DNA from 4 places in the Stenotrophomonas sp. YJH_SMC_120 genome. Region 4 is predicted to be linked to each of the others. Evidence: predicted binding sites of a transcription regulator. Region 4 holds the regulator's gene; each other region holds the start of a gene.
The links. Region 4 encodes FliA, which starts transcription of late flagellar genes. Its sites were predicted from a motif close to TAAAGTTTNNCNNNCNNNGGCCGATAA; they were not measured.

Region 1: AC5P60_RS19590 (methyl-accepting chemotaxis protein) is a predicted target of FliA. The motif match lies at 5,895-5,921, and genes of this name have one in related genera.
Region 2: AC5P60_RS09790 (GGDEF domain-containing protein) is a predicted target of FliA. The motif match lies at 3,069-3,095, and genes of this name have one in related genera.
Region 3: AC5P60_RS04050 (flagellin) is a predicted target of FliA. The motif match lies at 5,869-5,895, and genes of this name have one in related genera.

The regions. Positions count from the first base shown of each region.
Region 1 covers NZ_JCAFRY010000025.1:29,888-37,285, forward strand. Annotated here, with positions in the region: gene hflK (FtsH protease activity modulator HflK) at 1-640, shown strand, start outside; gene hflC (protease modulator HflC) at 637-1,500, shown strand; gene AC5P60_RS19565 (DUF2065 domain-containing protein) at 1,568-1,858, shown strand; gene AC5P60_RS19570 (adenylosuccinate synthase) at 2,066-3,358, shown strand; gene AC5P60_RS19575 (hypothetical protein) at 3,476-4,138, shown strand; gene AC5P60_RS19580 (M23 family metallopeptidase) at 4,074-4,751, opposite strand; gene AC5P60_RS19585 (L,D-transpeptidase family protein) at 4,756-5,718, opposite strand; gene AC5P60_RS19590 (methyl-accepting chemotaxis protein) at 5,953-7,398, shown strand, end outside.
Region 2 covers NZ_JCAFRY010000005.1:261,482-268,879, forward strand. Annotated here, with positions in the region: gene AC5P60_RS09775 (ATP-binding protein) at 1-314, shown strand, start outside; gene AC5P60_RS09780 (sulfite exporter TauE/SafE family protein) at 467-1,246, opposite strand; gene AC5P60_RS09785 (YchJ family protein) at 1,349-1,741, shown strand; gene AC5P60_RS09790 (GGDEF domain-containing protein) at 1,745-3,025, opposite strand; gene egtB (ergothioneine biosynthesis protein EgtB) at 3,176-4,447, shown strand; gene egtD (L-histidine N(alpha)-methyltransferase) at 4,444-5,418, shown strand; gene AC5P60_RS09805 (lytic murein transglycosylase) at 5,503-6,771, shown strand; gene AC5P60_RS09810 (D-hexose-6-phosphate mutarotase) at 6,812-7,398, shown strand, end outside.
Region 3 covers NZ_JCAFRY010000002.1:25-7,422, reverse strand. Annotated here, with positions in the region: gene flgH (flagellar basal body L-ring protein FlgH) at 1-144, shown strand, start outside; gene AC5P60_RS04070 (flagellar basal body P-ring protein FlgI) at 147-1,283, shown strand; gene flgJ (flagellar assembly peptidoglycan hydrolase FlgJ) at 1,285-2,484, shown strand; gene flgK (flagellar hook-associated protein FlgK) at 2,493-4,373, shown strand; gene flgL (flagellar hook-associated protein FlgL) at 4,370-5,572, shown strand; gene AC5P60_RS04050 (flagellin) at 5,990-7,210, shown strand; partial or broken gene AC5P60_RS04045 (flagellin N-terminal helical domain-containing protein) at 7,283-7,398, shown strand, end outside.
Region 4 covers NZ_JCAFRY010000028.1:27,710-35,107, reverse strand. Annotated here, with positions in the region: gene AC5P60_RS20315 (chemotaxis protein CheW) at 1-111, opposite strand, end outside; gene AC5P60_RS20310 (ParA family protein) at 108-890, opposite strand; gene motD (flagellar motor protein MotD) at 895-1,911, opposite strand; gene AC5P60_RS20300 (flagellar motor protein) at 1,913-2,653, opposite strand; gene AC5P60_RS20295 (chemotaxis protein CheA) at 2,754-4,583, opposite strand; gene AC5P60_RS20290 (protein phosphatase CheZ) at 4,586-5,191, opposite strand; gene cheY (chemotaxis response regulator CheY) at 5,191-5,583, opposite strand; gene AC5P60_RS20280 (RNA polymerase sigma factor FliA) at 5,641-6,384, opposite strand; gene AC5P60_RS20275 (MinD/ParA family ATP-binding protein) at 6,381-7,268, opposite strand; gene flhF (flagellar biosynthesis GTPase FlhF) at 7,255-7,398, opposite strand, start outside.

The DNA of each region.
Region 1 (7,398 bases), on a different contig from region 4:
AGTCGGCCGCGCCGATCTCAACGCCGTGCTGAACAACCGTGGCCCGCTGGCCGTGGCCGCCGAGGAGCGCCTGCAGGCGCTGCTGAAGGCGTTCAAGACCGGCCTGACCGTGACTGGCCTGACCCTGCAGGATGCCCGTCCGCCGGAAGAAGTGAAGCCGGCTTTCGACGAGGTCAACGGTGCCCAGCAGGTCAAGGAACGCCTGATCAACGAAGCCCAGGCCTACGCCGCCAAGGTCGTGCCGGAAGCCCGGGGCCAGGCCTCGCGCGCCCGTACCACCGCTGAAGGCTACAAGCAGGCCGTGGTGTCCAAGGCCGAGGGTGACGCGCAGCGCTTCAGCCTGTTGCAGGCCCAGTACAAGGACGCCCCGGAAGTGACCCGCAAGCGCCTGTGGCTGGAGACCGTGCAGCAGGTACTGAGCGAGAACCGCAAGGTGATCGGTGGCGATGGCCGCCAGCTGATCTACGTGCCGATGACCGGCGATACCCGTCCGAGCACGTCGGCTCCGGCCGCAGTGGCCAACCCGGACGTGGTGATGCCGTCGCTGCCGGGTGCAGCGACGGAAGCTTCCCGTGATCCGGGCCGGCCGGTGGGCCGCCCGACCGGGCGACCGAGCGGCCGTGAGGAGGGCAGCCGATGAAGAGTCCTATCTGGATCGCCGTGATCGTGGCGGTGGTGCTGGGCCTGCTCGGCTCGGTGTACGTGGTCCGTGAGGACCAGACCGCCATGGTGCTGAACCTGGGCAAGGTGGTGCGTTCGGACATCAAGCCGGGCCTGCACTTCAAGGTGCCGGTGGTGGAAACGGTGAAGGTCTTCGACCGCCGCTTCCAGGTGCTCGACACCGCACCGGCGCGCTACTTCACCGCCGAGCAGAAGGACGTCAGCGTCGACTTCTTCGCCATCGGCTACATCTCCAACGTGGGTGACTACTTCCGTGCCACCGGCGGCGATCCGCGCATCGCCAACGCCCGCCTGGCACCGATCATCACCGACTCGCTGCGCAACCAGATCAACTCGCGCACCCTGCAGCAGCTGGTCTCCGGCGACCGCAGCGAGCTGATCGCCGAGCAGCTGAAGGGGATCAACGAGGCGGTGGCCGGCCTGGGCATGCAGATGATCGACCTGCGCATCAAGCAGGTGGACCTGCCGACCGACAGCCAGGTGATCAACGATGTGTACGAGCGCATGCGTGCCCAGCGCAAGCAGGAAGCCGCAAAGCTGCGCGCGGAGGGCGAGGAGCAGTCGCTGACCATCCGCGCCCAGGCCGACCGTGACAGCACCGTGCTGATCGCCGAGGCCGAGCGTGATGCCCAGCGCCTGCGCGGTGAAGGCGATGCCGAGGCGGCCCGCATCTACGGCAAGGCCGGCTCGGCCGATCCGTCGTTCTATGCGTTCTACCGCAGCCTGGAGGCCTACCGTGGCTCCATGACCGACGGCAACGGTGTGATCGTGCTCGACAAGAACGACCCGTTCCTGCAGTACCTGAAGAACGACCGCTGAGGTCGCAGGGCAGTACCCCACGGGGCCCGGCCATATGCCGGGCCCCGTGCTTTTTCCGGAGTCCCCCATGAAAGATCTGTTTGCCGCTGTCTGCCTAGTCGCGGTGCTGGAAGGCCTGTTCCTGTTCGTCGCACCGTTCGCCTGGAAGCGCATGGCCGAACGTCTGCTGGACCTGCCCAGCCCGGCCCTGCGCAGCTTCGGTGGGCTGGTGCTGCTGGCCGGCCTGAGCCTGCTGTGGTGGGTGCGGCACTACCGCCTGCGTTCACATGCATGGCCCGGCTCTGGTGGATGCCAACCTTGGTTGGCGTTGCCGGCCAGCGGCCGGCGCGCCCGGGCGGGGCGGCTGACCGGCCGGTAAAGCTGCCCGTCGGAAAGGTGGCACCCGACCCCGGAAACCCGGATAATGCACAAAAGCCGGACGGGCCTCCCCGTTCGGCTTTTTCCGTGTCTGGGCCTTCCATCGCCGGCCGCTCCCCGTTTGGAGCCGCCTTGCAGGTGCTGGCCAGCCCCGCCACGGTTTACCCGTCCGCGGCCCCGATGGCCGCAACAAATCGAGGAGCCCGTCATGGGTCAGTCTGTCGTAGTGTTGGGTGCCCAGTGGGGCGATGAAGGCAAGGGCAAGATCGTCGATCTGCTCACTGAGGAAATCGGCGCCGTCGTGCGCTTCCAGGGCGGCCACAACGCCGGCCACACCCTGGTCATCAACGGCAAGAAGACCGTCCTGCACCTGATCCCGTCGGGCATCCTGCGTGACGACGCGCTGTGCCTGATCGGCAACGGCGTGGTGATCTCGCCGGCCGCGCTGCAGAAGGAAATCGCCGAGCTGGAAGCCTCCGGCGTGGAGGTGCGGTCGCGCCTGAAGATCTCCCCGGCCGCGCCGCTGATCATGCCGTACCACATCGCCCTGGACCAGGCGCGCGAGCGCGCTGCCGGTGGCAAGGCGATCGGCACCACCGGCCGTGGCATCGGCCCGGCCTACGAAGACAAGGTGGCGCGTCGCGGCATCCGCATCGCCGACCTGCATTACCCGAAGCAGCTGGAAGAACTGCTGCGCACCGCGCTGGATTACCACAACTTCGTGCTGACCAAGTATCTGAACACCGATGCGGTCGACTTCCAGAAGACCTTCGACGAAGCGCTGGCCTTCGGCGAATACGTGCAGCCGATGAAGTCCGACGTGGCCGGCATCCTGCACGACCTGCGCAAGCAGGGTAAGCGCGTGCTGTTCGAAGGCGCGCAGGGCGCGCTGCTGGACATCGACCACGGCACCTACCCGTACGTCACCAGCTCCAACACCACCGTCGGTGGCGCGCTGGCCGGTTCCGGCGTCGGCGCCGATTCGATCGACTACGTGCTGGGCATCGCCAAGGCCTACGCCACCCGCGTCGGCGGTGGCCCGTTCCCGACCGAGCTGGACGACGAAGTCGGCCAGGGCATCCGTGACCGCGGCGCCGAGTACGGTGCGTCGACCGGCCGTCCGCGTCGTTGCGGCTGGATGGACATCGTCGCGCTGAAGCGTGCCGTGGCCATCAACGGCATCAGCGGCCTGTGCATCACCAAGCTGGACGTGCTGGACGGCATGGAAAAGCTGAAGGTCTGCATCGCCTACGAATACAACGGCAAGCGCACCGAGTACGCGCCGCTGGACGCGCAGGGCTGGGAAGAGTGCACGCCGGTGTACCTGGAGTTCCCGGGCTGGAGCGAGAACACCCACGGCATCACCAACTGGGACGACCTGCCGCCGGCTGCGCGCGCCTACCTGCGTTCGCTGGAAGAGCTGGCCGGCTGCCCGATCAGCATCGTCTCCACCGGCCCGGACCGCGACCACACCATGGTCCTGCAGGATCCGTTTGCCTGAGGTAACGCCGGGCGCTGCCCGGCGTAGGTGACAGGAAAAGCCCCGCGCAAGCGGGGCTTTTTCGTTACTGTGTCAGCGGGGTCGGCGAGGAAGCAAAGCGATGACCAGGATGTCAGCGTGAAGGGCGAAACGGTCGTGCGGATCACCCTGTGGGTGTTGTGGGGCCTGTGGGGCATCGCCTGCCTGGTACTGGTGCTGGGCGCGGCCGCCAATACCCTGGCTTCGCGCACGCAGACGGTGCCGTTGGTGCTGAGCCCTGGCGCAACCGCCCAGATCACCGTCTACCGCCTCATCGATGATCAACTGCGGCTGCGCCTGCGCTATGCCGCGGACGGTACGGAGGCTGACCCCGAGGTGCTGCTGCGCATCGAAACTCCGACCGATCATGGAGACTTCCGCGCAGGGGAGCGTTCGGGAGTGGCCGGGCAGGGCATCAATCGTGCGCTGGCTTCGGTTGAGTCCAGCGGCCTCATGGCGTCCTACTTCGGCTATGGCCGTGGCGACGCATTGCCACGCGGCCGCTCATGGGTGCGGGTAACCGTGGTGGAGGTGGACCCGGCGCTGGCCGATCGCGCGGCCACCGTCGAGCTGCAGCCGCCACTGGATCTGTTGAAGCTGACTGACCTGGATTATGTCTGGTTGTGGCCGTTCTTCTTCTGGAAAGTGGCGGCACTGCTCCTGTTGATTCCAGGGGCTGCCTTGGCGGTGTTCACGTTCACCTTGCGGCGCTGGCAGCACCGGGCTTCGAAGCAGGCGGATTCAGCAGTGGGTACGGATTGATCGATTCCCCCTTCCACCACTGCTTCTCCGGTCCCAGCACGTGCACCTCGAAATGCAGGTGCGGGGCCTCAGGGCTGGCGTTGCCGGTACTGCCCACGTAACCGATCACCTCCCCGCGTCTGATCACCTGCTTTTCGGTCAGGCCATCGGCATAGCGCTGCAGGTGCGCGTAGTAGTAGCACCAGCGTCCGCTGGGCTCGAACTGGTAGATCGTCAGGCCACCGCGCTCGCTGTCGAACAGTTTTTCCACCGTGCCATCGGCCACTGCCAGCACCGGCGTACCGGCATCGGCCATGATGTCGATGGCATCGTGCACGCGGCCTTCGCTGCGCGCATCGGTGAACGTGTCGCGCAGCTGGGAGGCCAGGACGCCCTGTACCGGCAGCAGCAGACCGGACGGCGCATCCGCAGCCCGCGCGGCTGACGGTGCGGTGGCGGCGGGGGCAGGGGCCGTGTCGAGCGGCGCTAGGGATCCCTTGGCCGGCGCCACAGCTGCTGCCGGTTGTGCTTCCGGCAGCGAGGCGGCTACCGGCTCGCCTGCATCGCGGCGCAGCCACCAGCCGGCCCCCAGTCCCAGCAGAACGCCCACTACGATCAGCTGCGAAAGACGCATCGGCTCACTCCTGCATCACCACGGGGACGGAGGTATCCACCGCATCGGCCACGCGCAGCGCATCCCAGTTGGTCATGCGCACGCAGCCATGTGACTCGGTCTTGCCGACATGGCCGGGCTCGGGCGTGCCATGCAGGCCGTAGTGTGGCTTCGACAGATCGATCCAGACCCGGCCGACTGGATTGTTCGGGCCCGGCGGCAGTGTCGCCTTCTTTTCGCCCTTGCGCGCATCCCAGAACAGCTTGGGGTTGTAGTGAAACGGCGGGTCGCGATACACGCCCAGGATCTTCCATTCGCCGATCGGCAGCGGATCGTGCTGGCTGCCGGAGGAAACCGGCACCTGAGCGATCACCTTGCCCTGCGCATCCAGCAACTGCAGGCTGGAATCGGACTTGTCGACGACCACCTTGGCCGCCTTCGGTAGCGGCGATGGTGCGATATTGGGCACCTGGATGCGGTTGCCCGCCTTGCTCAGATCCACGCCCGGATTGAGCAGCTTCAACAGCTCAGGGGATGCGTGGAAGCGTTCGCCCAGCGACTCTTCGACGTTGTTGAAGCCCAGCGATTTCAGTTTGGCCTGTGCGGCGGGGCCCTTCGGCACCGCCTGGAACGGCCCGGCGACATCCTCGCTGGTCAGCGTGTAGCTGGCCAAGGAGGTGACCGTATCAGCCTGCAGGGCCTGCCAGGTCGCGTCGTCCAGTTCACCGGTGACGGTCAGGCCGTGCGCCGCCTGGAAACCCGACACCGCGCGCCGCTGGTTGCTGCCCACTTCACCGTCGATCTGGCCGGGCGAGAAATTCGCACGGTCCAGCAGCACCTGGGCATGCAGGGCGGAACGTGCTGCGGTGTCCGGTCCGGCCTTCTCGGCGATGGGGGCGGGCAGTCCAGGGGGCGGTGCCTGCGCGAACGCCGGCGATGCCAGTAGCGAGAGAGCGAGCAGGGTGGATCGGTACACGGGTAATGGCATTGGGAACTCCAGCAGATGACGCCACCACCTTGCCTGCAGGCCGCGCCGAGCCACCGTGAAAGAGATCTGACGTCTGCATGAGCAGTCGGGTCGTTGCGCGACCGTCCCCGCGCGGGTGCCGCCGGCCAAGGGCTCACCAAGGTGAATGGTGCCCCACGCCATTGGCGGTTGGCGATCAAGATTGCCTGGCGGGCCGCCGATAACGCCACATCCCCCCCCGTTTTGGATGTACCGATGAACTACTTGAGGAATGTCAGGGTTGCCTGGCGTCTTGGGCTGGGCTTTGGCCTGTTGCTGCTGTTGGTTGCGGCCGTGGTGGCCACCGGCGCCACCGCCAGTGTCGTGCAGAAGCGCGCGATGCAGCAGGTGGTCGATGTCAGCGTGGCCAAGGTGCGCCTGCTCTCGCAGATGCTCGATGCCAACAACCAGATGATGGTCGTTCGCCGCGAGATGCTGATCCGCCAGGGCGATGACCGTGGCCATGATGAGCAGCGCATCGCCGATCTGGTCAAGCGCTATGAGGCCAGTTGGACGGCCTACCAGGCGCTGCCCAGCGACGCCGAGGGCAAGGCCATTGCCGAGACCATCGCCGCCAAGCGTGCCATCGCGCGTCCGCTCAACAAGCAGACCAGCGAACTGATGGAGCAGGGCGACTACCCGGGCGCCGTGGCGCTGACCCTGGGCCCGGTGCAGGAAGCCGCCAACGGCTGGAACAAGGCGCTGTCCGATGGCGTGGACTTCGAAGAGAAGGAAAGCCGTGAGGCGGCCGCCGAGGCGATCCGCTTGGGCGAGCGCAGCCTGCTGCAGTTGCTGGTGCTGGGCGGCGTTGCACTGCTGGTCGGCATCGCCGCCTCGGTGATGATCGGCCGCAGCCTGACCGGCCCGCTGGCCCGCGCGGTGAACCTGGCCGAGCGCCTGTCCAGGGGCCAGCTGGATCAGGAGTTCCGCCTCGGCGGCCGTGACGAACTGACCCAGTTGGGCGAGGCGATGGCCAGCGTGCGCCAGAGTGTGCAGGCGGCGATCGGCGCGCAGCTGCAGATGGCCGAACAGCACGAGGCGGGTGCGATCCGTTACCGCATGGACGCCAGCGCCTTCCCCGGTGATTTCGGCCGCATGGTGCAGGCCACCAACAGCCTGGTCGAATCGCACGTGCAGGTGGAACTGCTGATGGCCGAAGTGATGCAGCGCTACGCCATCGGTGACCTCAGCCGCGACCTGCCGGACTACCCGGGCGAGAAGGGTACGCTGACCCGCACCCTGGCCGCAGTGAAGCAGAGCCTGATGGCGATCAACGCGCAGATCGATGCACTGGCCCGGGCCGCGCGCGCCGGTGATTTCAGCATGCGTGGCGATGCCGCTGCGTTCCAGTTCCAGTTCAAGGCGATGGTCGAGCATCTCAACGGCATGATGGCCAGTTCGCAGGCCAGCATTGCTGATGTCTCCGATGTGCTGCGTGCGATCTCGCACGGCGACCTGACTGCACGCATGGACGGCGAGTACGACGGTGTGTTCGCCCGCATGCGTGACGACGCCAACACCACCACCGCGCAGCTGACCGGCATCGTGCGTGGCATCCAGGTGGCCGCCGACAGCATCAACAACGCGGCGCAGGAACTGGCCGCCGGCAACAACGACCTGTCGCGCCGCACCGAGCAGCAGGCCGCCAACCTGGAAGAAGCC
Region 2 (7,398 bases), on a different contig from region 4:
TCGGCGGTGCTGACAGCCAGCTGCCCAGCTACGCCGCAGTGGTGCTCGACGAAGCCTTCGACAAGGCCGACAACGAGTTCACCGCACTGGCAATGAACATCTTCGACAACTTCGGCTTCCAGATGGTGGTTGCCACCCCGCTGAAGTCGGTAATGACGCTGGAACCGTTCATCGGCGGCGCCTGCTTCGTCGAAATCAGCGGTCGCCACGATTCCGGCGTGCTGCTGATCGAGTATGACGAGGAAGGCAAGCGCCTGAAGCTGCCCGAGCGCAGCCGGCAGCAGGCCAACGAACCGGAAGAAGCCGAGGCCTGACCTGGCCGATTGAAGGGGAATGCGGGCCAGCGGCCGGCACTACATGGGCGGGGTTCATGACCCGATCGAATGGGAATGCCGGCCAGCGGCCGGCACTACCCATGGGCGGGGTTCATGACCCGGTAGTGCCGGCCGCTGGCCGGCAACCGCGTTCACGCAGCGCGGAACGTATCCCACGCCATCCGCGCGATCAGCACCACCACCAGCCCCACGAACAGCTTGCGGATGAACGGCGTGCCGCCCTTCAGCGCCAGGCGCGTGCCCACCACCGAGCCGATGATGTTGGCCGCCGCCATCGGCAGCGCGAACAGCCACAGGATGTTGCCGGTCGGCACGAAGAACGAGATCGCCGCCACATTCGTCGCCAGGTTCACCACCTTCGACGCCGCCGAGGCGCGCAGGAAATCCAGCCCGAAGAAGCGCACGAACAGGAAGATCAGGAAGCTGCCGGTGCCCGGCCCGAAGAAGCCATCGTAGAAGCCAATCGCCGCACCGATCGCCAGCGCGATCACCAGTTCACGGCGGCCGATCTCCTGTGGCCGGTGCAGCGCGCCGAAGTCCTTCTTCCACAGCGTGTAGGCCAGCATCGCGACCAGCAGCACCAGCACCAGTGGGCGCACCGCGTCCTTGGGCAGCAGGCTTACCGCGGTGGCGCCAGCGAAGGAGAAGATGAAGGCCGTGCCGGCCGCGAACAACACCGGCTTCCACGGGAAGCGCACGTTGCGCGCATAGCGCCAGGCGGCCGCACCGGTACCGAACATCGAACTGAACTTGTTGGTACCAAACAGCATCGCCGGCGTCTGCTGCGGCAGCACCGTGAACAGGCCAGGCAGCTGCACCAGCCCACCACCACCGACGGCGGCATCGACCAGCCCGGCGATGAAGGCGATGACCACCAGCCACCACAACTCAGGGGGAACCAGTTCCAGCACGGCGATCAATCGATATGGGGGCGCGACAGCATACGCCTGTCCTGCACTGGTTGACCGGTGCCCCGCGTGGATCCATCCGCACAACCCGGCGACAATGTCCGCATGAGCCGAAAACCCACCGATCCCTGCCCCTGCGGCCTTCCCGCCGAGTACGCCGCCTGCTGTGGCCGTTTCCATGCCGGTGAGGCGGCCCCCGATGCCGAGCGCCTGATGCGATCACGTTACAGCGCCTATGTGCGGGGGCTGGCGGACTATTTGCGCCAGAGCTGGCATCCGGATACCCGTCCGGCCGAGTTGTCGCTGGATGATGCACCCGGCCAGCGTACGCATTGGCTGGGCCTGACCGTGCACGAGCACACTGTCACCGGCGCCGACAGCGCCGAAGTGCGCTTCACCGCCCGCTACCGCGTGGGCGGCGGCAGCGCGGTGAAGATGGGCGAGCACAGCCGCTTCCTGCGCGTCGACGGCCGCTGGTACTACCTCGACGCGGTGTGAGCCTCAGCCGCCGCGTGCCGCCAGCACGCGCTGGCCGGCATGCGCGCGGACCTGGTTGCGGCCACCGTCCTTGGCTGCGTACAGCGCCTGGTCGGCGGCCTTGATCACTGCCGCTGGCCGCTCATCCACGCGGCTGTCTGCCAGCCCGATGCTCACCGTCACCTGCACCGTCTGCCCGCTTCCGCCGCGTCCTCGCTGCCGGCGCCCCGTTTCATCGTCGCGGCTGCGTGTGCTCCGGTCGCGCAGCTGCATGCGGGTGTCCTCGATGGTCTGCCGCAGCGCCTCGACTGCATCCACGCAGGCCGCTGCGGGACGATCCAGGAACACCACCGCGAACTCCTCGCCGCCATAGCGGAACGCCCGGCCACCATCGCCCACCCGGTCCAGGCGCGAGGCCACCAGGCGCAGCACATCGTCGCCGGTGTCGTGGCCGTGGGTGTCGTTGAACGACTTGAAGTGGTCCACGTCCACCATCGCGATGCTGTAGGTGCCGCGCGCCCGCTGCAGGGTCTCATTGAAGGCGCGGCGCCCCGGCAGGCCGGTCAGCTCATCGCGGAAGGCCATATGGAAGGACTCCTGCATCATCGCGCCCAGCATCAGCAGCAGGGCCGCACTGGCCAGTGCCGGCAGCAGCACCGGCTGCAGGAACACCCGTGGCAGCATCCACCACAGGCACAGCAGGGCCAGCAGCATCGCCGTGTGCAACGGGCGCGGATGCCGCCAGGCCTGCCAGCCCAGCGCGGCGGTTGCCAGAAGGAACAGCAGCGCTGGCAGCTGTGCCAGCGCGTTCCAGTCGGCCGGAATCCAGCTCCAGTGGCGGTTGGACAGCAGATCGTGCATGCCCCGGGGTTGCTGCGTGGCCAGCAGCAGGAAGATCACCAGCGCGGCGCCACTGGCAACACCCCGCAGCAGCAGGTCGCGGCGGCGGCGGCCGCGCTCGGGCCACAATGCCAGGCCCGCGAACAGCAAGGGCAACCAGGCCGAAATGGCATGGAAGCGCAGCGGTGTCAGCGCTGTGACATGGCCGCTGTGCAGGTAGCCGCCCACGTCCTGGTGCAGCAGCGCGAACATGACCGCCACCACCAGCAGCAGGCAGAGCGTACGCACCTGGTGGTAGAGCAGGGCAAGGCCGGCGCCGAGGCAGGCCAGCAGCCAGGGCAGGATGCGTTGGGCCGGACTGGCAACGTCTTCGTTGCCCAGTGCTGCCCACAGCACCACGGCAACCAGCACGGCGGGCAGCACGAACAGGTAATGCGCAGGCTGGCGGAGCGGATGCAGGGGCAAGCAGGAATTCCAGCGCGGTGACGACGCGGCCGCAGCATTGCCGTTAGCGGCGTTCGCACCGGCTTCTTGAATGCGGGATGGTCACGCATGTGAACGCGTTGACGTCGTACGATGACATCGCACTCACCCTGTTGCGCAGATGCTGCCCGGATGGACAGCGTAGCCACCGCCGTCGCTGCCCCGCAGCGCGATCTCGCCCGCCAGTACGCATGTGTGCGGAACCGCAGCATGCACCTGGCAGCCCCCCTCAGCGCCGAAGATGCCATGCTGCAGAGCATGGCCGATGCCAGCCCGAGCAAATGGCATCTGGCCCACACCACCTGGTTCTTCGAACGCTTCGTGCTGGCCGGCTTCCCACCTGCACCGGCGCATGACCCTGCCTGGGACTACCTGTTCAACAGCTACTACAAGAGCCTCGGCCCGGCGCATGCCCGGCCGCAGCGTGGGCTGCTGTCGCGGCCATCGCTGCAGCAGGTGCGCGACTACCGCCAGCAGGTCGATGCACAGGTGCAATCGCGGCTGGCGGCAGGCGACCTTGATGAGCAGGCACTGCAGCACCTGCAGTTGGGCCTGCAGCACGAGCAGCAGCACCAGGAACTGCTGCTCACCGACATCAAGCACGCGTTCTGGTGCAATCCGTTGCAGCCGGCCTACCGCGAGGACCTGCAGCCTGCAACCAGCGCTGCCAGTGCGCAGAGCTGGATCGAGTCGCCCGAGCGCATCGTCACCATCGGCGCCGCAGCCTGGCCGCAGCACACCGCCTTCGCCTACGACAACGAATCGCCGGCGCATCGCGTGCTGCTCCCCGCGCACGCACTGGCCGAGCGCCCCGTCAGCAATGCCGAGTACCGCGCCTTCATCGACGCCGGCGGCTACCGCGAACCGCGCTGGTGGCTCAGCGAAGGCTGGGCGCTGCGCGAAGCCGAGAGCTGGCAGCACCCGCTGTACTGGGATGACGCCCTGCAGCGCGAGTACACCCTGGGCGGTTGGCGCGAACTGGATCCGCATGCGCCGGTCTGCCACCTGAGCTACTACGAGGCCGATGCCTGCGCCCGCTGGGCCGGTGCGCGCCTGCCCAGCGAGTTCGAGTGGGAGGCTGCCGCCGCAACGCTGCCGCCTCGCGGTCATTTTGCCGATGACGATCGGCTGCACCCGCAGGCTGCAGGGGGCAGTGGACTGCGTCAGCTGTTCGGCGATGTATGGGAATGGACCCACAGCGCGTATGGCGCCTACCCGGGCTTCCGCCCTTTCGCCGGCAACCTCGGTGAATACAACGGCAAGTTCATGTGCGGGCAATGGGTGTTGCGCGGTGGCAGCTGCGCCACGCCGCGTGGCCACGTGCGTGCCAGCTACCGCAACTTCTTCATGCCCCCGGCGCGTTGGCAGTTCTCCGGGCTGCGCCTGGCCAGGGACCTCGCATGAGTACGGTGCACGACGCACTGCAGGCGCTGACCGATCTCACCCCCGGCCGCCAGCAGATCCTCACCGACGTGGTGGCCGGGTTGTCGCGCACGCCGCGCCAGCTGCCGTCCAAGTACTTCTACGATGCGCGCGGCTCGCGCCTGTTCGAGCAGATCACGCAGACCCCCGAGTACTACCCCACGCGCACCGAGCTGGCCCTGCTTTCACGGGTACTGCCGGACATCGCCCGAAGCGTCGGGCCGCACCTGCACGTGGTGGAACTGGGCAGCGGCAGTGGCCGCAAGACCGCGTTGCTGCTGGCCGCCCTGCACGACCCGGTGGCCTACACGCCCATTGAAATCTCGCGTGCCGCGCTGCTGTCCAGCATCGACCACCTGGCCCCGGCGCTGCCCGAGGTGGAGATGCTGCCGGTCTGTGCCGACTTTACCCGTCCCGTCGCCGTACCCATGCCCGAACGCGAACCCGCGCGACGGCTGCTGTTCTTCCCCGGTTCCACGCTGGGCAACTTTGAAGGCGAGGACGCGGTCGCGCTGCTGCGCGCGATGCGCCAGACCATGGGGCGTGATGGCCTGGCCCTGGTAGGCATCGACCTGCACAAGGACCCGGCGCTGATCGAGGCGGCCTACAACGATGCGCAGGGCGTCACCGCCGCATTCACCCTGAACCTGCTGGCCCGCCTCAACCGCGAGGTCGGCAGCGACTTCGATCTGCAGGGCTTCCGTCATCGTGCCCGCTACAGCGTCGCGCGGCTGCGCATCGAGACCGATCTGGTCAGCCAGCGGGCACAGGACGTCCATCTGGATGGCCGGACCTTCCATTTCGAGGCCGACGAACCGATCCGCGTCGAATACAGCCACAAGTACACCGACGAGAGCTTCGAAGCGCTGCTGCAGCCGGCTGGCCTGCAGGTCATGCAGCGCTGGGATGCTGAAGGCCCGGCCTATGGCCTGCGCCTGTTGCGTGCCATCTAGGGCGGACGGCCAGCCGGTACCGCTTCAGGTTCAGCAGCACCGCTACCCCTAAGATGGCCGTGCAACGGCAACACGGAGGACGCCATGCCCATTCTGACCACGCTCGGCCTGGCGGCCGCTCTTGCCTCGGCGCCGACAGCGCCCGCCGCGCCTGCCGGCGACATCGATCCGGCGTTCAGCCGCTGCCTGTCGGGCCTGCAGGCCACCGCTGCGACACAAGGCATCAGTCCCGACCGTTTCAACGCGATCACCGCCGGCCTCACCCCGGACCCCAGCGTGCTCGGCCTGCTCGATGCACAGCCCGAATTCACCACGCCGATCTGGGACTACCTGGCCGCGCTGGTCGATCTCCCGCGCGTGGCTGATGGCCGCGCCCTGCTGCAGCAGCACCGCGACCTGCTCGATCGCGTGTCGGCGCAGTACGGCGTCGATCCGGCCACCATCGTCGCGGTCTGGGGCGTGGAGAGCGACTACGGCCGCGTGTTCGGCAAGCGCCCGCTGCTGCAGTCATTGGCCACGCTGTCCTGCGCCGGCCGTCGCCAACCCTTCTTCCGCGGTGAACTGCTGGCGCTGCTCAAGCTGATCGACCGCGGCGACCTGCAGGCCCAGGGGCTCACCGGCTCCTGGGCCGGTGCCTTCGGGCATACGCAGTTCATGCCCAGCACCTATGCGCGCATCGCCGTGGACGGTGATGGCGATGGCCGCCGCGATCTGGTCGGCAGCATTCCCGATGCGCTGGCGTCCACCGCCAACTACCTCAAGCGCGCCGGCTGGCGCAGCGGCGAGCCGTGGGGCGTGGAAGTCCGCGTTCCTGCGGGCTTCCACGCCAGCCAGGCCGGCCGCACCCAGCGTCGCGCCCTGGCCGACTGGCGTGCGCAGGGCGTGACTGCGCTGGATGGCAGCGTGTTGGCTCCGGCCAATCTGCCGGCGGATGCGCGCGCGGCGCTGCTGCTGCCGGCCGGCAACAAGGGCCCGGCATTGCTGGTGTTCCGCAACTACGACGCGATCTACAGCTACAACGCCGCCGAAAGCTATGCGCTGGCGATCGCGACGCTGGCTGACCAATTGCGTGGCGGCAACGGGTTGGCCACCGCCTGGCCGACCGATGACCCGGGCCTGGGCCGCGATGAGCGCCGCCAGCTGCAGACCCTGCTGCTGGCCCGCGGCCACGATATCGGTGCCGCCGACGGCATGATCGGTACCGCCACGCGCCGCGCGATCCAGGCCGAGCAGCAGCGCCTGGGCTGGAGCGAGGTGGACGGCCGCGCAGGCCAGCGCATCCTGCGCACGCTGCAGGAAGAGGCGGCCGCCATCGCACCCGCTGGGCAGAAAGCCTTGCCGGCGGCACGTTGACCGCGACATCATCGCCGCGGTCTTCAAGGAGCGTCATCGCATGCAGTCGAATCCGGACATCAGCACCGGCCTGTATCACGGCCTGGAGGTCTGGCAGGTGCGAACCGCCAACGCCACGGCGGTCGTCAGCGTGTTCGGCGGCCAGCTGCTGTCGTTCGTTCCTGATGGGCAGCCCGATCTGCTGTGGCTTTCGCCCACGCGCGCCGAGCTGCCCACGCCCATCCGCGGTGGCGTCCCGGTGTGCTGGCCGTGGTTCGGTCGCCAGGGCCAGAGCGCCGATGTACCGGCGCATGGCCTGGTACGTACCGCGCGCTGGGAGCTTCTGCAGGCCAGCCAGCGCGATGATGGCGAGGTCGAGCTGCAGTTGGCGCCTGCGCCCAGCGCCGATCGCGGCCTGCGCCTGCAGATGCAGTTGCGCATTGGCCGCCAGCTGCGCCAGCAGCTGGTCACCGAGAACACCGGAACCTCGCCGGTGACCTTCACCCAGGCCCTGCACAGCTATTTCCGGGTGGGCGATGCCAAGCGGGTCGAGGTCGAGGGCCTTGACGGCCTGCAGTACCTGGACAAGTACGAGGACTATGCGCAGCTGCGCCTGCAACAGGGACCGTGGTCATTGCGCGATCCGCG
Region 3 (7,398 bases), on a different contig from region 4:
GGCGACATCAGCCAGGACAACACCATTCCGTCCAGCCGCGTGGCCGAAGCCCGCATCGTCTACGGCGGCCGCGGCCCGGTCGCGCAGTCCAACGCGATGGGCTGGCTGAGCCGCTTCTTCAACTCCGGCCTGACGCCGTTCTGAGTATGGCCATGAAACTCTTCTCCTCTTCTTCCTGGCAGCGCCGCGTGGCGTCGTTCGTCGCGCTGATGCTGCTGGTCGTGGCAGCCCCGGCCAGCGCCGAGCGCATCAAGGACCTGGCCCAGGTCGGAGGCGTGCGTGGCAATGCGCTGGTGGGTTATGGCCTGGTGGTCGGCCTGGACGGCAGCGGCGACCGCACCAGCCAGGCACCCTTCACCGTGCAGAGCCTGAAGAACCTGCTCGGCGAGCTGGGCGTGAATGTTCCGCCGAACGTCAATCCGCAGCTGAAGAACGTGGCCGCCGTGGCGATCCACGCCGAACTGCCGCCGTTCGCCAAGCCGGGCCAGCCGATCGACATCACCGTGTCCTCGATCGGCAACGCGGTCTCGCTGCGTGGCGGTTCGCTGTTGATGGCCCCGCTGCGCGGCGCCGATGGCCAGATCTATGCCATCGCCCAGGGCAACCTGATCGTGGGCGGCTTTGGTGCACAGGGCAAGGATGGTTCCCGTGTCTCGGTGAACGTGCCCAGCGTCGGCCGCATTCCCAACGGTGCGACCGTGGAGCGTGCGCTGCCCGATCCGCTGGCCAACGGCGGCGAGATCACCCTGAACCTGCACAACAATGACTTCACCACGGTCTCGCGCATGGTCGCTGCGCTCAACAATGCGTTCGGCGACGGTGCGGCGCGTGCGGTCGACGGCGTGACCGTGGCGGTTACCGCGCCGACCGATCCGGGCGCACGCATCGGCCTGCTGGCGCGCATCGAGAACCTGGAACTGACCCCGGGCAGCGCTCCGGCCAAGGTGGTGGTCAATTCGCGTACCGGCACCGTGGTCATCGGCCAGCAGGTGCGCGTGGGACCCGCCGCGATCTCGCACGGTTCGCTGACCGTGACCATCCAGGAAAACACCAACGTCAGCCAGCCCAATGCGCTGTCCGGCGGCCGCACCGTGGCCAGCCCGCAGTCGACCATCACCGCCACCAACGACGGCAGCCGCATGTTCAAGTTCAGCGGCGGCACCACCCTGGACGAGATCGTGCACGCGGTGAATGCCGTGGGCGCAGCACCAGGCGATCTCATCGCGATCCTGGAAGCCCTGAAGCAGGCCGGCGCATTGAGTGCCGAGCTCGAGGTGATCTGATATGCGCATCAATCCCGCATTCGATCTGCACCCGGCACAACAGAACGATCCGGCCAGGATCGACAAGGTCGCGCGCCAGCTGGAAGGCCAGTTCGCGCAGATGCTGGTCAAGAGCATGCGTGACGCCAGCTTCGGCGACTCGCTGTTCCCCGGCGAAAACAAGATGTTCCGCGAGATGTACGACCAGAAGATTGCCGAGGCGATGACCCGCGGCAAGGGCCTTGGCCTGTCCGGCATGATCAGCCGGCAGCTGTCCGGCCAGGCCGTCGATGGCCCGGCGCTGGATACCCGCGTGGACCCGGCCAAGGCCAGCCGTGCCTATCAGCTCAATGCACCGGCCAAGCCGGCACCGTCGCTGCCGCTGGAAGACGGTAGCCAGGCCGTGCGTTTGCTGCAGCAGATGGCCGCCGGCGCGCAGTCCGGCGCACACGCGGCGGTTGCACCGATGGAACAGGCGCTGGACCTGATCGCCGGGCGCGAAAGCAGCAGCATGCACCGCTCGCTGGGTACCGAGGATCCGTACATCGGTGGCCTGCAAGGCGAGGACTGGGCTGCCAACAGCGACCAGTGGTCGGCCACCGCCAGCAACCGCGGCACGGCCATCAGCCCGGCCGATGCGATGGCGACCCGCACCGCCGTCGCCCAGCTGGGCGAACACACCCCGGAAGGCTTCGTCGCCAGCATCTGGCAGCACGCGCAGCGTGCGGCCAAGGAACTGGGCGTGGATGCCCGCGCCCTGGTCGCCCAGGCGGCGCTGGAAACCGGCTGGGGCAAGCGCCACATCAAGCATGCTGACGGCAGCACCTCGCACAACCTGTTCGGCATCAAGGCCAATGGCTGGAACGGCCAGCGCGCCGTGGCCGGCACCCACGAGTACGTCGATGGCGTGCGCCGCAACGAAACCGCCAGCTTCCGTGCCTACAGTTCGCCGGCCGAGAGCTTTGCCGACTACGTGCGCCTGCTGAAGACCAGCCCGCGCTACCAGCAGGCCCTGCAGGCCGGCACCGACGTGCAGGGCTTCGCCCGTGGCCTGCAGCGCGCCGGCTATGCCACCGACCCGCGCTACGCGGCCAAGATCGCCGCGATCGCCGGCGGACCGACCATCGAGCGCGCCGTCAGCGCCGTGGCCGATGCCGGCTCGCGCCTTGGCCAGACCTTCGCCAGCACCGCAACCGCGGCGCTGGGTATCACCCGTCGTTGAGGAACCCCATGTCCAGCGTACTTTCCACCGGTACCGGTGCCCTGCTCGCCTTCCAGCGTGCGTTGGCGACCACCAGCCACAACGTGGCCAACCTCAATACCCCCGGCTACAGCCGGCAGAAGGTCAACTTCGCCACGGCTGATCCCCAGAACTACGGCTACGGCACGGTCGGCAACGGCACCCGCATCACCGACATCCGCCGTACCGCCGACCAGCTGGCGATCTCGCGCCTGCTCGACAGCAGCGGCGAGCTGGCGCGCCTGAAGCAGCTCTCCGGCATGGCCGACCGGGTCAATTCGCTGTTCTCCGACGCGGCAACCAACGTGTCCGGCGTCTGGTCGAAGTTCTTCGATTCGGTCAGCGGCCTGTCCTCCAATGCCGCCGGCACCGCCGACCGCCAGAACATGCTGGATGGTGGCAAGGCGCTGGCCAACCGCTTCGTGCAGCTCAACACGCACCTGAACAACCTCAACAGCGAGGTCAACAACGGCCTGCTGGCCGGCGCCACCGAGGTCAACCGGCTGGCGCAGGAGATCGCGCAGATCAACGGTGCGATCGGCACCAACATCGCTACCGCCGCACCGGACCTGCTCGACCGCCGCGACCAGCTGATCACCCAGCTGATCGGCTACACCGGTGGCACCGCAGTGATCCAGGACGGCGGCATCATGAATGTCTATACCGCTGGCGGAAACGCGCTGGTGGTGGGCACCACGGCGACCAAGGTCACCACCGTGGCCGACCCGTACCAGCCGGAGCGGCTGCAGCTGGCGCTGGAAACGCAGGGCAACACCATCCGGCTCGACCCGAAGGCGGTCGGTGGCCAGATCGGCGGCCTGCTGGAATTCCGCGACACCGTGCTGACGCCTGCCCAGGCCGAACTGGGCAAGCTGGCGGTAGGCCTGGCCGAGAGCTTCAACCAGGTGCATCACCAGGGCGTGGACCTGTATGGCCAGCTGGGGGGTGACTTCTTCAACATCGGCAACCCGCGCGTCACCGCCAACAATGCCAACACCGGCACCGCCAGCCTCAGCGCCAGTTACGGCGACCTCGGCAAGCTGGACGCGCAGAACGTGGTGCTGCAGTTCGATGGCACCAACTGGAAGGCCAGTCGTGCCGACACCGGTGCCAACGTTCCGCTGACCGGCACCGGTACGGCCGCCGATCCACTGGTGATCAACGGCGTCAAGCTGGTGGTCGGCGGTACTCCGGCGGCCAACGACCGCTTCCTGCTGCAGCCGACCGCAGGCGTGGCTGGCAGCATGGAAGTGGCGATCACCGATCCGTCGCGCATCGCCGCTGCTGCGGCAGTGAAGGGCGCGGCGGCGACGTCCAACACCGGCACCGGCAAGCTGAGCGGTGTCACCGTCAGCGATTCGACCAACGCCAACCTGCGCAATCCGGCCGCGATCGTGTTCACCTCGGCCACCACCTACACCATTGATGGGGGGCCGCCGCAGATCTACACCCCCGGCCAGACCATCAGTGCCAATGGCTGGAGCTTCGTGCTGGACGGTGCGCCGAAGGTTGGCGACACCTTCAACATCACCCCGACTCCGGCGGGCTCGTCGGACAACAGCAACGCCTCCAGGCTGTCCAAGGTGGAGAGCGCCAAGGCATTCAACAGCGGCACGGTCACCCTCAACGGCGCCCTGGGGGGCCTGACCACCCAGGTCGGTGCAGCCGCCCGCTCGGCCGAGTATTCGCTGGAAGCGCAGCTGGTGATCAATGACAAGGCGCAGGAAGCACGCGATGAAGTATCCGGCGTCAACCTGGACGAGGAGGCGGCCGACATGCTGCGCCTGCAACAGGCCTACCAGGCAGCCTCGCAGCTGATCTCCACCGCCGACAGCATGTTCCAGACCATCCTGGGAGCCGTCCGTCGATGAGCAGCCGTATCTCCACCAGCATGATGTTCAACCAGTCCGTGTCGCTGATGATGGCCAAGCAGGCCAAGCTCAGCCACCTGGAGCAGCAGATCGCCACCGGCAGCAAGATCGTCAGCGCCAAGGACGATCCGGTTGCCGCTGGTGCGGCGGTCGGGCTTGACCGCAGCCTGGCCGCACTGGACCGGATGAAACTGAATGCCGGCAACGTGCAGAACCGACTGGGCGTACAGGAAAACACCCTGGCCCAGGTCAACGACCTGATGGCGCGCGTCAACGACCTGACCATCCAGGCCAGCAATCCGGCACTGGGCGCCGCCGACAAGAAAACGCTGATCACCGAACTGAACCAGATCCGCGAGGGCCTGCTGTCGCTGGCCAACGCCGACGACGGCACCGGCCGCTACGTGTTCGGCGGCACCAACGATGGCGATCCGCCGTTCGCCAAGATCAATGGCAAGGTGGTCTACCGTGGCGACCAGACCCAGCGCCAGATTGAAGTCGGCCCCGACACCTATGTGCGGGATGCCCTGCCCGGCAGCGAAATCTTCATGCGCATTCCTACCGGCGACGGCTTCGTCGATGGTGTTGCCGCAGCCAGCAATACCGGCAATGGCGTGCTGACCAACATCACCCGCGATGGCAGCGACAGCTGGAACGGCCAGTCCTTCAGCATCCGATTCACCGCCGCCGACCAGTACCAGGTACTGGACGGTGCTGGCAACGTGACCGGCACCGGCACGTTCAAGGCCGGTGACAACGTGGAAGTCAACGGTGTCCGCCTGCAGATTACCGGCGGACCCGCTGCCGGTGACAGCTTCAACGTGAAGCCGGCAACCAGTCGCGACATCTTCGACACCATGGACAAGCTGATTGCCGCGCTGGATGCCGACACCGGCACCACCGCCAGGATGAGCGCGCAGCAGAACGAACTGCAGAGCGCCCTGCGCGATGTGGCCCGTGCGTCGGAACGGATGATCGATTCGCGTGCGGCCGGCGGTGCGCAGCTGAAGGCACTGGACAATGCCGCCGACATGCGCGAAGCCAACAGCGTGACCCTGAAGACCACGCTGTCGCAGATGCGCGACCTGGACTACGCCGATGCACTGAGCCAGTACCAGTTGCAGAGCACCGCGCTGCAGGCGGCACAGACGATCTTCTCGCAGATGCAGTCGATGTCGTTGTTCAACAAGATCCGCTGACGCATCTCCTGCGTCACCCCTGAAAGGCCGCGATGCCCTGCATCGCGGCCTTTTTCGTTTCTGCTTGCCCGTTCCGTCGCGCTCGCCGGGCGTGGCCCGGCGCTACCGGAAACGTGCTGCACGCATTTTCCGTGATTGCCCATCAAGCCCGGCCCTGCCCCGCCGATACCTTCATCAGCGCTGGTTGGGCATGCCCAACCGCCCTTTCCGGGGTCGCCTTCACGCCCAGCCAGGGCTGGAAAACCCGGGAAAAACAGCCTCCGGCACCGGATTTCAGCATCGACGGAATTCACGGCTAAAGGTTGTTGACAAAGCGCCGTTATTCATTTGGCAACAGCGAAGCACACAGCCACACAAAAAAACAGGCGGCGCTTCGTTTCATTCACCAACGGGTTCCATATAAGAGGAGACGACCCCATGGCACAGGTAATCAACACCAATACGATGTCGCTCAACGCTCAGCGCAACCTGAGCACCAGCGGCAGCTCGCTCGCTACCACCATCCAGCGCCTCTCGTCCGGCCTGCGCATCAACAGCGCGAAGGACGACGCGGCCGGCCTGGCCATCAGCGAGCGCTTCACCACCCAGATCCGCGGTCTGGACGTGGCCATCCGCAACGCCAACGACGGTATCTCGCTGGCCCAGGTCGCCGAGGGTTCGCTGAGCGAGGTCGGCAACAACCTGCAGCGCATCCGTGAACTGGCCGTGCAGTCCTCCAACGCCACCAACTCGGCCAGCGACCGCAAGGCCCTGCAGGCTGAAGTGACCCAGCTGGTCTCGGAAGTCGACCGCGTGGCCAAGCAGGCTGACTTCAACGGCACCAAGCTGCTGGACGGCTCCTTCACCAGCCAGCTGTTCCAGGTCGGCGCCAACGCCGGCCAGGCCATCGCCATCAACAGCGTGGTCAACGCCAAGGCCGATTCGTTGGGCGCGGCAACCTTCGCCAACGGCTACACCGGCACCAGCCTGGCCGCCGCCGACAAGGCCACCGCCGACACCACCTACTCCGGCCTGCAGATCTCGGTGACCCCGCCGGGCGGCACCGCCACCACGGTCACCATCAACGACTTCACCGTGAAGGCGGGCGAATCGATCACTTCGGCCACCTCTGCCGCGATCAACAACAAGCTGGGCGAAACCGGCGTCATGGCCTCGGTCAATGCCGGTGTGATCAGCCTGGCCTCGGTCAAGGACGGCCAGACCTTCACCCTGGGCGTCAGTGCCGCAACCCCGCCGGCCGGCGCCACCGCCGCGACCATCGCCGGCCTGGGCCTGACCGAAACCAGCACCAACGGCGGTCTGCTGACCGGCGCCACGGCCAACTTCGTCAAGGACCTGAACGTCACCACCGCCGAAGGTGCGCAGAAGGCGCTGTCGATCGTCGACAAGGCCCTCGAGTCGGTCAACAGCGTGCGCGCCGACCTCGGCGCGATCCAGAACCGTTTCACCTCGGTGGTGGCCAACCTGCAGACCTCCTCGGAGAACCTGTCCGCATCGCGCAGCCGCATCCGCGATACCGACTTCGCCAAGGAAACCGCCGAACTGACCCGCACCCAGATCCTGCAGCAGGCCGGTACGGCCATGCTGGCCCAAGCCAACCAGGTACCGCAGAACGTGCTCAGCCTGTTGCAGCGCTGACATGAGCCGCCCCCGGGGCACGTCGGGGGCGTCTAACCCAACTCACGTGCAACCGCTCAAGGACCTCTCCTCATGGCACAAGTCATCAACACCAATACGATGTCGTTGAATGCTCAGCGTAACCTGAGCACCAGCGGCAGCTCGCTGGCCACCACCATCCAGCGCCTGTCCTCCGGTTCGCGCATCAA
Region 4 (7,398 bases):
GTCCGGAACCGGGGCGGCGCTGTCCGGCGTTGGCAGCACGACGGCCGCCGGGGCGATCGCTTCGCCCAGCAGTTCGTCCAGGTAGTCGTCCAGTACGCCGGTGCTGTTCATGCGGCCTGCTCCAGGGCACGGGCATCCTCACCGAGGATCCAGTTCAGTGCGCGGCGATAGGCGGCCAGGCCGCGGCCCGGGTAGTCCTCACCAACGCTGGGCAGGGTCAGGCCTGCGGCGTTGCTGATGCGGGTGTCGATCGGAATGGCGTCTTCCCACACGCGGATGCCGTGGCGATCCTGCATCGTGCGCAGCGACTCGTTGCCGGCGCGGGTGCGGCGATCGAACAGGGTCGGCAGGATCGAGATCGGCAGCGGGCGGCGGCGCGAGCGCTCGACCATCTCGCCGGTGCGGACCATGCCGTCCAGGCCATGCAGGGCCAGCGGCTCGGCCTGGGTGGGAATGATCAGGCGGTCGGCAGCGGCCAGCGCGTTGATCATCAACAGGCCAAGGGTGGGGGCACAGTCCAGCAGGATGTAGTCGTGCTGGCCCTGGTGACGCGCCAGTGCGTTCTGCAGGGCCAGGCCGAGTCCGGGCTGGTTGGCGCTGCGGCGCTCCAGCGTGGCCAGCGCCGACTGCGCGCAGACGTAGTCCAGGCCGTGGATGCTGCTGGCATGGCACAGGCTGGAAAGATCGGCCGGCGGGGCGCCGAACAGTTCCAGCACGCCCGCCGGCGGCGGATCCACCGGCACGCCAAAGGCGCGGCTGAGCGAGGCATGCGGATCGAGGTCGATCAGCAGCACGCGATGGCCAAGCGCGGCCAGGCCGCGGCCGAGGGCGAGGGTGGTGGTGGTCTTGCCGACTCCGCCCTTCTGGTTGGCGACTGCCCAGATGCGCATCGGTTTACTCCTTCATTGCCGGGGGAACGGCGGCGCCGACGCGGCTGCCAGCCGGCACCGGCGGCAACTTCACCGGTGCGATGGGGGAGGTGGGGGCGGTAGCCGGAGTTGCGGCGGCTTGTTCGGTGGTGCTGTCGTCGACGGCGCCGGTGGCCGCATTGAGGCGCTGGCCAAGCGGATCCACCGAATGCGAGGTGTCGGCCAGGATGATGACCATCACCCGGCGGTTGCGGTTGCGCCCCTGCGCGCTGTCGTTCTCTTCGCGCGGACGGAACTGGCCATAGCCAACCATCGCCAGCCGTGATGGCTGCACGCCCTGGTCGGCGAACAGGTGCACCACGCTGGCGGCGCGACCGGCCGACAGTTCCCAGTTCGAAGGGAAGGTGGCGGTGGCGATCGGCACGTTGTCGGTATGGCCTTCCACGCGCACGCTGTTGGGCACGTCGCGCAGCACCTCGGCCAGGCTGGCCAGCGTCTGCCGTGCATGCACGTCCAGCGCGGCCGAGCCGGTGGGGAACAGGATGTCGCTGTTGATCTCCACTTCGATCCACAACTCGGTGCGGCGCACGCTGATCATGCCGCGGTCGATCAGCGGCGCCAGTGCGGCGGTGAGGCGGTCGGCGATGCTGTTGAGCTGGCGCTCGGCACGGGCGATCTGTTCTTGGTTGTGCACGGAGACCGGCATGCGCATCTGCGAGGCCATCGACGGCAGCAGGGTCGGGTCGTGCGACGGCGCGGGCGCGGAGGGGCCGATCTTGGTGCCGGACTTGATCACCGAGGGGCTGTCCCAGCCGCCACCCTGCACCTGCTTGTTACCCACCTGCACCGGATTGATGGTGCGCGGCGCGCCGCCGAAGGCATCGGTGAGCGCGTCGGCCATGATCCGGTACTTGCCCTCGTTGACCGAGGAGATCGCGTACATGACCACGAAGAAGGCGAGCAGCAACGTCATCAGGTCGGCATAGGGGATCGCCCATGCTTCATGGTTGGCGTGCTCTTCGTGGTGCTTGCGGCGGGCCATGTCAGTGCAGGAAGCCGGAGAGGTTGGTTTCGATGTTGCGCGGGTTCTCGCCCTGAGCGATCGAAATCAGGCCTTCAATGACCATTTCGCGGTCGCGGGTGTTGTGCGAGATCACACTCTTGAGCTTGGCGGCGATCGGCAGGAACAGCAGATTGGCCGAGGCGATGCCGTAGATGGTGGCGGTGAACGCGGCGGCGATGCCGTGGCCGAGTTTGCTCGGGTCGGCCAGGTTCTTCATCACCGCGATCAGGCCGAGCACGGCACCGATGATGCCGAGTGTCGGTGCGTAGATGCCCATCGCTTCGAAGACCTTGGCACCGGCCTGGTCCTGGTGCTCCTGGCTGCCCAGTTCGATCTCCAGCATGTGCCGCATCGATTCAGGTTCAACGCCGTCCACCAGCAGCTGCAGGCCCTTGCGCAGGAACGGGTCCTGCTGCGCTTCCACCTGCGATTCCAGGCCCAGCAGGCCCTGGCGACGGGCGATGTTGCTCCACTCGACGATCTGCTGGATCAGTTCGCGGCGATCGCTGTGCGGCGGGCGCACGACCCAGCGCACGATCTTGAACGCATGCTTGAACACCGCCGGCGAGGTGTGAAGCAGGATCGCGGCAACGGTGCCGACGATGACGATCACGAACGCCGCAGGCGACCACAGCGACGCCAGGCCGGCGCCCTTGAGGATGCTGCCACCGACCAGCGAGGCCAGGGCGAGAAAGAGTCCAATGAGGCTGAGTCTATCCATGGTTCCGGTATCGGCTTGTATGAATGGGACTTGAGACACCGGGAGAATGCGTACAGACGGTAGTCACAGTTTCGGGTCGCCGGGCCATGCCCGGCGGAATTCAGCGGATGCCGTCCACGTCCAGGATCAGTGCCATGCGACCATCGCCGATCAACGTTGCACCGGCATAACCGCGCAGGCCGCGCAGGGCTTTCGGCAGTGGCTTGATGACCACCTCCTCGCGCCCGCGCACCTGGTCCACGACCAGGCCGAAGCGCGCTTCACCGGCCTGCAGCACCACGATGGTCAGCAGGGTCGACGCGGCGGGCGTCACATCCAGCCACTGGCGCAGGTCGACCAGCGGCAGGGTGTGCGAACGGCGGTCGAGCACGGCGCGGCCATCGAACCAGCCCAACGACGTGCGCGGCGCGTGCAGCACTTCCATCACACGCGCCAGCGGTAGCGCGTAGACGTCCTCGCCGGCCTGCACCAGCAGGGTCGGCAGGATCGCCAGGGTGAGCGGCACGCGGATCAGGAAGCGGCTGCCACGCCCCAGTTCCGACTGGATCTGGATCTGGCCGCTCAGTTCGCGGATGCGCGACTGCACCACGTCCATGCCGACGCCGCGGCCGGAAATATCAGTGACCTGCTGCTTGGTCGAGAAGCCGGGCAGGAACACCAGGTGCAGGCACTCCTCGCTGCTCAGGCGGGCAGCGGCTTCCGGGTCGATCAGGCCCTTCTCGCGCGCCTTCGCGCGCAGCTTCTCGGGGTCGATGCCGGCGCCATCGTCCTGCACCTCGATGCTGACGTAGTCACCTTCCTGCTGGGCCGACAGGCGCACATGGCCCATCCGCGGCTTGCCTTGTGCTTCGCGCAGGTCGGGCATTTCCACGCCGTGGTCGATGGCGTTGCGGACCAGGTGCACCAGCGGGTCGGCCAGCGCTTCGACCAGGTTGCGGTCGAGCTCGGTCTCGGCGCCGACCAGCTCCAGGTCCACTTCCTTCTTCAGCGAGCGGGCGACGTCGCGGGCGACCTTGGGGAAGCGCGAGAACACCTTGCCCACCGGCTGCATGCGGGTACGCATCACCGCCGACTGCAGGCGGGCAGTGGCGATGTCCAGCGTCGATACGGCGCGGTCCAGCTCCTCGTCGCGCAGGCGTGCACGCAGGGTCTTCAGGCGGTTGCGGGAAAGCACCAGTTCGCCGATCAGGTTGACGATCGCATCCAGGCGCTTGGTGTCCACGCGCACGGTGTGCTCGGCCTCGGCCATCGGCTTGGCTGCCGGCTTGGCTGCAGGTGCCGGGGCGGGTGCCGGGCGCGGTGCTGCGGCGGGGGCCGCCGCGACGGCGGCAGCAGGCTTGGCGCCTGGCGCAGCGCCACCGTGCAGCTGGTCCAGCAGGGCTTCGAACTCGTCTTCGCTGATCAAGCCATCGTCGGCTTTCTTCGCCGGCGCGACCGCGGTCGGCGCGTTGCCGCCATGCAGCTGGTCGAGCAGGGCCTCGAATTCGTCGTCGGTGATCAGGTCGCTGCCGGCTGCCGCAGGCGCGGCCGCAGCGACCGGCGCGGCAGTGCCACCGTTCATGTCGAACTGCGCGATCAGGTCCGGCGGCGCATAACCCGGCTCGGTGCCGGAGGACACGGCGTCCAGCATCGACTGCAGGTAGTCCAGCGATTGCTGGGCGGCGTCGAAGTGGTGGGCCTGCAGCACCGCCTGCCCGGCACGCGCGATGCCCAGGGCCTCTTCAGCGGCGTGGCACAGCTCGACCATCGCGGTGACGCCAAGGAAGCCGGCACCGCCCTTGAGCGTGTGGTATCCACGGAACACCGCGTTGAGCTGCTCGGTGTCCTGCGGTGCCTGCTCCAGCGACACCAGCTGTTCGCCCAGGCGATCCAGGATTTCCTGTGCCTCGATGATGAAATCGGCAGTGATGTCGTCGGATACCGCGCTCATGCTTACAGCCCCAGATCCGACAACAGGTCGTCGGCGTCGTTCTGCGAGACCGCGTGGCGGTCCAGTCCCTTCAGTGCCGGCCCGGCCAGTTCCGGGTCGGTGCGATGCTGTTCCGGCGGCAGGCCGAGTGCGCCGAAGCCCTCGTGCACGCGGCGGACGATGCCGACCACGCGACGGATGATCTGCCCGGTCAGGTCCTGGTAGCTCTGGGTCAGGGCGATCTCGGTCAGGTTGTGGCGGATGCGCTCGAGCTGCGCGTCCTGGCCCGGCTGCAGGCCTTCAGCACGCAGCTGTTCGGTCAAGCTGCGGCATTCCTCGGCCAGGTCCAGGGTGCGGTGCGTGGCCTGTTCGGTCATGGCCACCACGTGGTCCAGGCGTGCGCAGGCGTCGTCCAGCTCACCGGCCTCGCTGGGCACGGTCGGCAGCTCACCCAGTGCCTGCCCCAGCTCGCGGGCCAGCCGCGAGAGGCCGCTCATCATCGGCTGCGTACGCAGCGCGACCAGTCCGTCGATGCGCTGCCGCCAGGCGGCCTCGTCACCGGACTCGAGTGCGTCCAGGGCTTCCTGCAGGCGCAGGGCGAGGGCGCTCTTGTCGACCGTGGTATCCATCAGGCGCTGGCCGCCAGGCGTTCGAAGATCTTGCCGAGCTTCTCTTCCAGCGTCTGCGCAGTGAATGGCTTGATGATGTAGCCGTTCACGCCGTTCTGGGCGGCTTCGATGATCTGTTCGCGCTTGGCTTCGGCGGTGACCATCAGCACTGGCAGGGTCTTCAGCTTGGCATCGGCACGGATCGCCTTCAGCAGCTCGATGCCGGTCATCACCGGCATGTTCCAGTCGGTGACCACGAAATCGAACGGCTGGCTCTGCAGCAGCGACAGCGCGGCATGCCCGTCCTCGGCTTCGGCGGTATTGGTGAAGCCCAGATCGCCCAGCAGGTTCTTGACGATCCGACGCATGGTCGAGAAGTCATCGACGATCAGGATGCGCATGTTCTTGTTCAAAGCAGAGTTCCTTTGTTGTTCATTCCGGGCGGCCGGGGGCAGCCGCCTCGGGCATGTTCATTCTTCCAGGCCGGCGTCCGCCGCCTCGAAAATCTTGAGCCGGCCACGCAGGCGCAGCACCGCCTGGCCGTGGATCTGGCAGACCCGCGACTCGCTCACGCCGAGCACCGCGCCGATCTCCTTCAGGTTCAGTTCCTGCTCGTAGTAGAGCGAGAGCACCAGCTGTTCGCGCTCGGGCAGGTGGCCGATGGCCTTGCCCAGCTCGCGGCCGAACTCACCACGCTCCAGTACCTGCTGCGGGGTCGGGCCGCCCTGGGCGACGGTGTCCAGCTCGCCCTGGTCCTCGATGCGCGACTCCAGGCTCAGCACCTGGCCACGTGCGGCGTCCTCCATCAACCGCAGGTATTCGGGCAGCGGCATCTCCATCGCGGCGGCCACCTCGGTGGCGCTGGCGGCGCGGCCGCTGCTCTGTTCCAGGCGGCGGATGGTGGCGGCGGCATCGCGGGCACGGCGGTGCACCGAGCGCGGCACCCAGTCGCCACGGCGGATCTCGTCGATCATCGAACCGCGGATGCGGATCGAGGCATAGGTCTCGAACGAGGCGCCCTGGTCGGCGTCGTAGCTGCGCGACGCTTCGATCAGGCCCATCATGCCGGCCTGGATCAGGTCGTCCACTTCAACGCTGGCCGGCAACCGCGCGGCCAGGTGGTGGGCGATGCGCCGCACCAGGTCCGAATGCTGGGCGATGACCTCGTTGGCCGCCGAGCGCTGGACTTCCCTGTACTGGGCTGCGCCTTTCATGCGGCCACCCCGCGCTGCTTGAGGATGCGCTCGAGGAAGAACTCGACGCCGCCACGCGGTTCGGTCGGCGCCTGCCAGCGTGCGGTGCGACGCGCGATCTCGGTGATCGCCAGCGCGGCCGGGCTGGACGGGTAGGCCTTCACCACCGGCTGCTGGCGCTGCACCGACAGGCGCAGCCAGTCGTCCTGCGGCACGCAGCCCAGGTAGTTCAGCGAGACATCGGCGAGGAACTTCTCGCAGACGCGGGTCAGCTTTTCGTACAGCACGCGGCCCTCGTTGGGGTCGCGCACCATGTTGGCCACTACCTGGATGCGGTCCACGCCGCGTTCGCGCGACAGCACCTTGATCAGCGCGTAGGCGTCGGTGATCGAGGCCGGCTCGTCACAGACCACCACCACGGTGTCCTGCGCGGCCTGGCAGAAGGTCAGCACGCCGTCGGTGATGCCGGCGGCGGTGTCCACCACCATGATGTCCAGTTCGCGTTCCAGGTCGGAGAACACGTTGACCAGGCCGACGTGCTCGGCCGGGGCCAGCTCGGCCATGTGCCGGCGGCCGGACGCGGCCGGCACCACCAGCACGCCGTTCGGGCCTTCGACGATGACGTCGTCCAGCGAGCAGCGGCCGGCGACCAGGTCGGCCAGCGTGAAGGTCGGGTTCAGCCCCAGGATCACGTCGATGTTGGCCAGGCCCAGGTCGGCGTCCAGCAGCAGCGTGCGCTTGCCCATGCCGGCCAGTGCCACCGCCAGGTTGGCGGACACATTCGTCTTGCCCACGCCGCCCTTGCCGCCAGTGACGGCAATGGTGCGCACAGGGCCGAGCGGCTCGCTGCGGGTGGCCGACAGCGGGAAGGTCTTGGTCAGCTTGGCGTACTCACGCGACGGCATGGTTCAACTCCGGGTTGCAGGGCATATCGGCCGCGCGGCGCAAATCTTCAAGGCGAAGTACGAGATTGGCCGCACTGGCCCGGTGCAGGTCCTCCGGAACGTCCTGGCCATCGGTCACCCAGGTGATCGG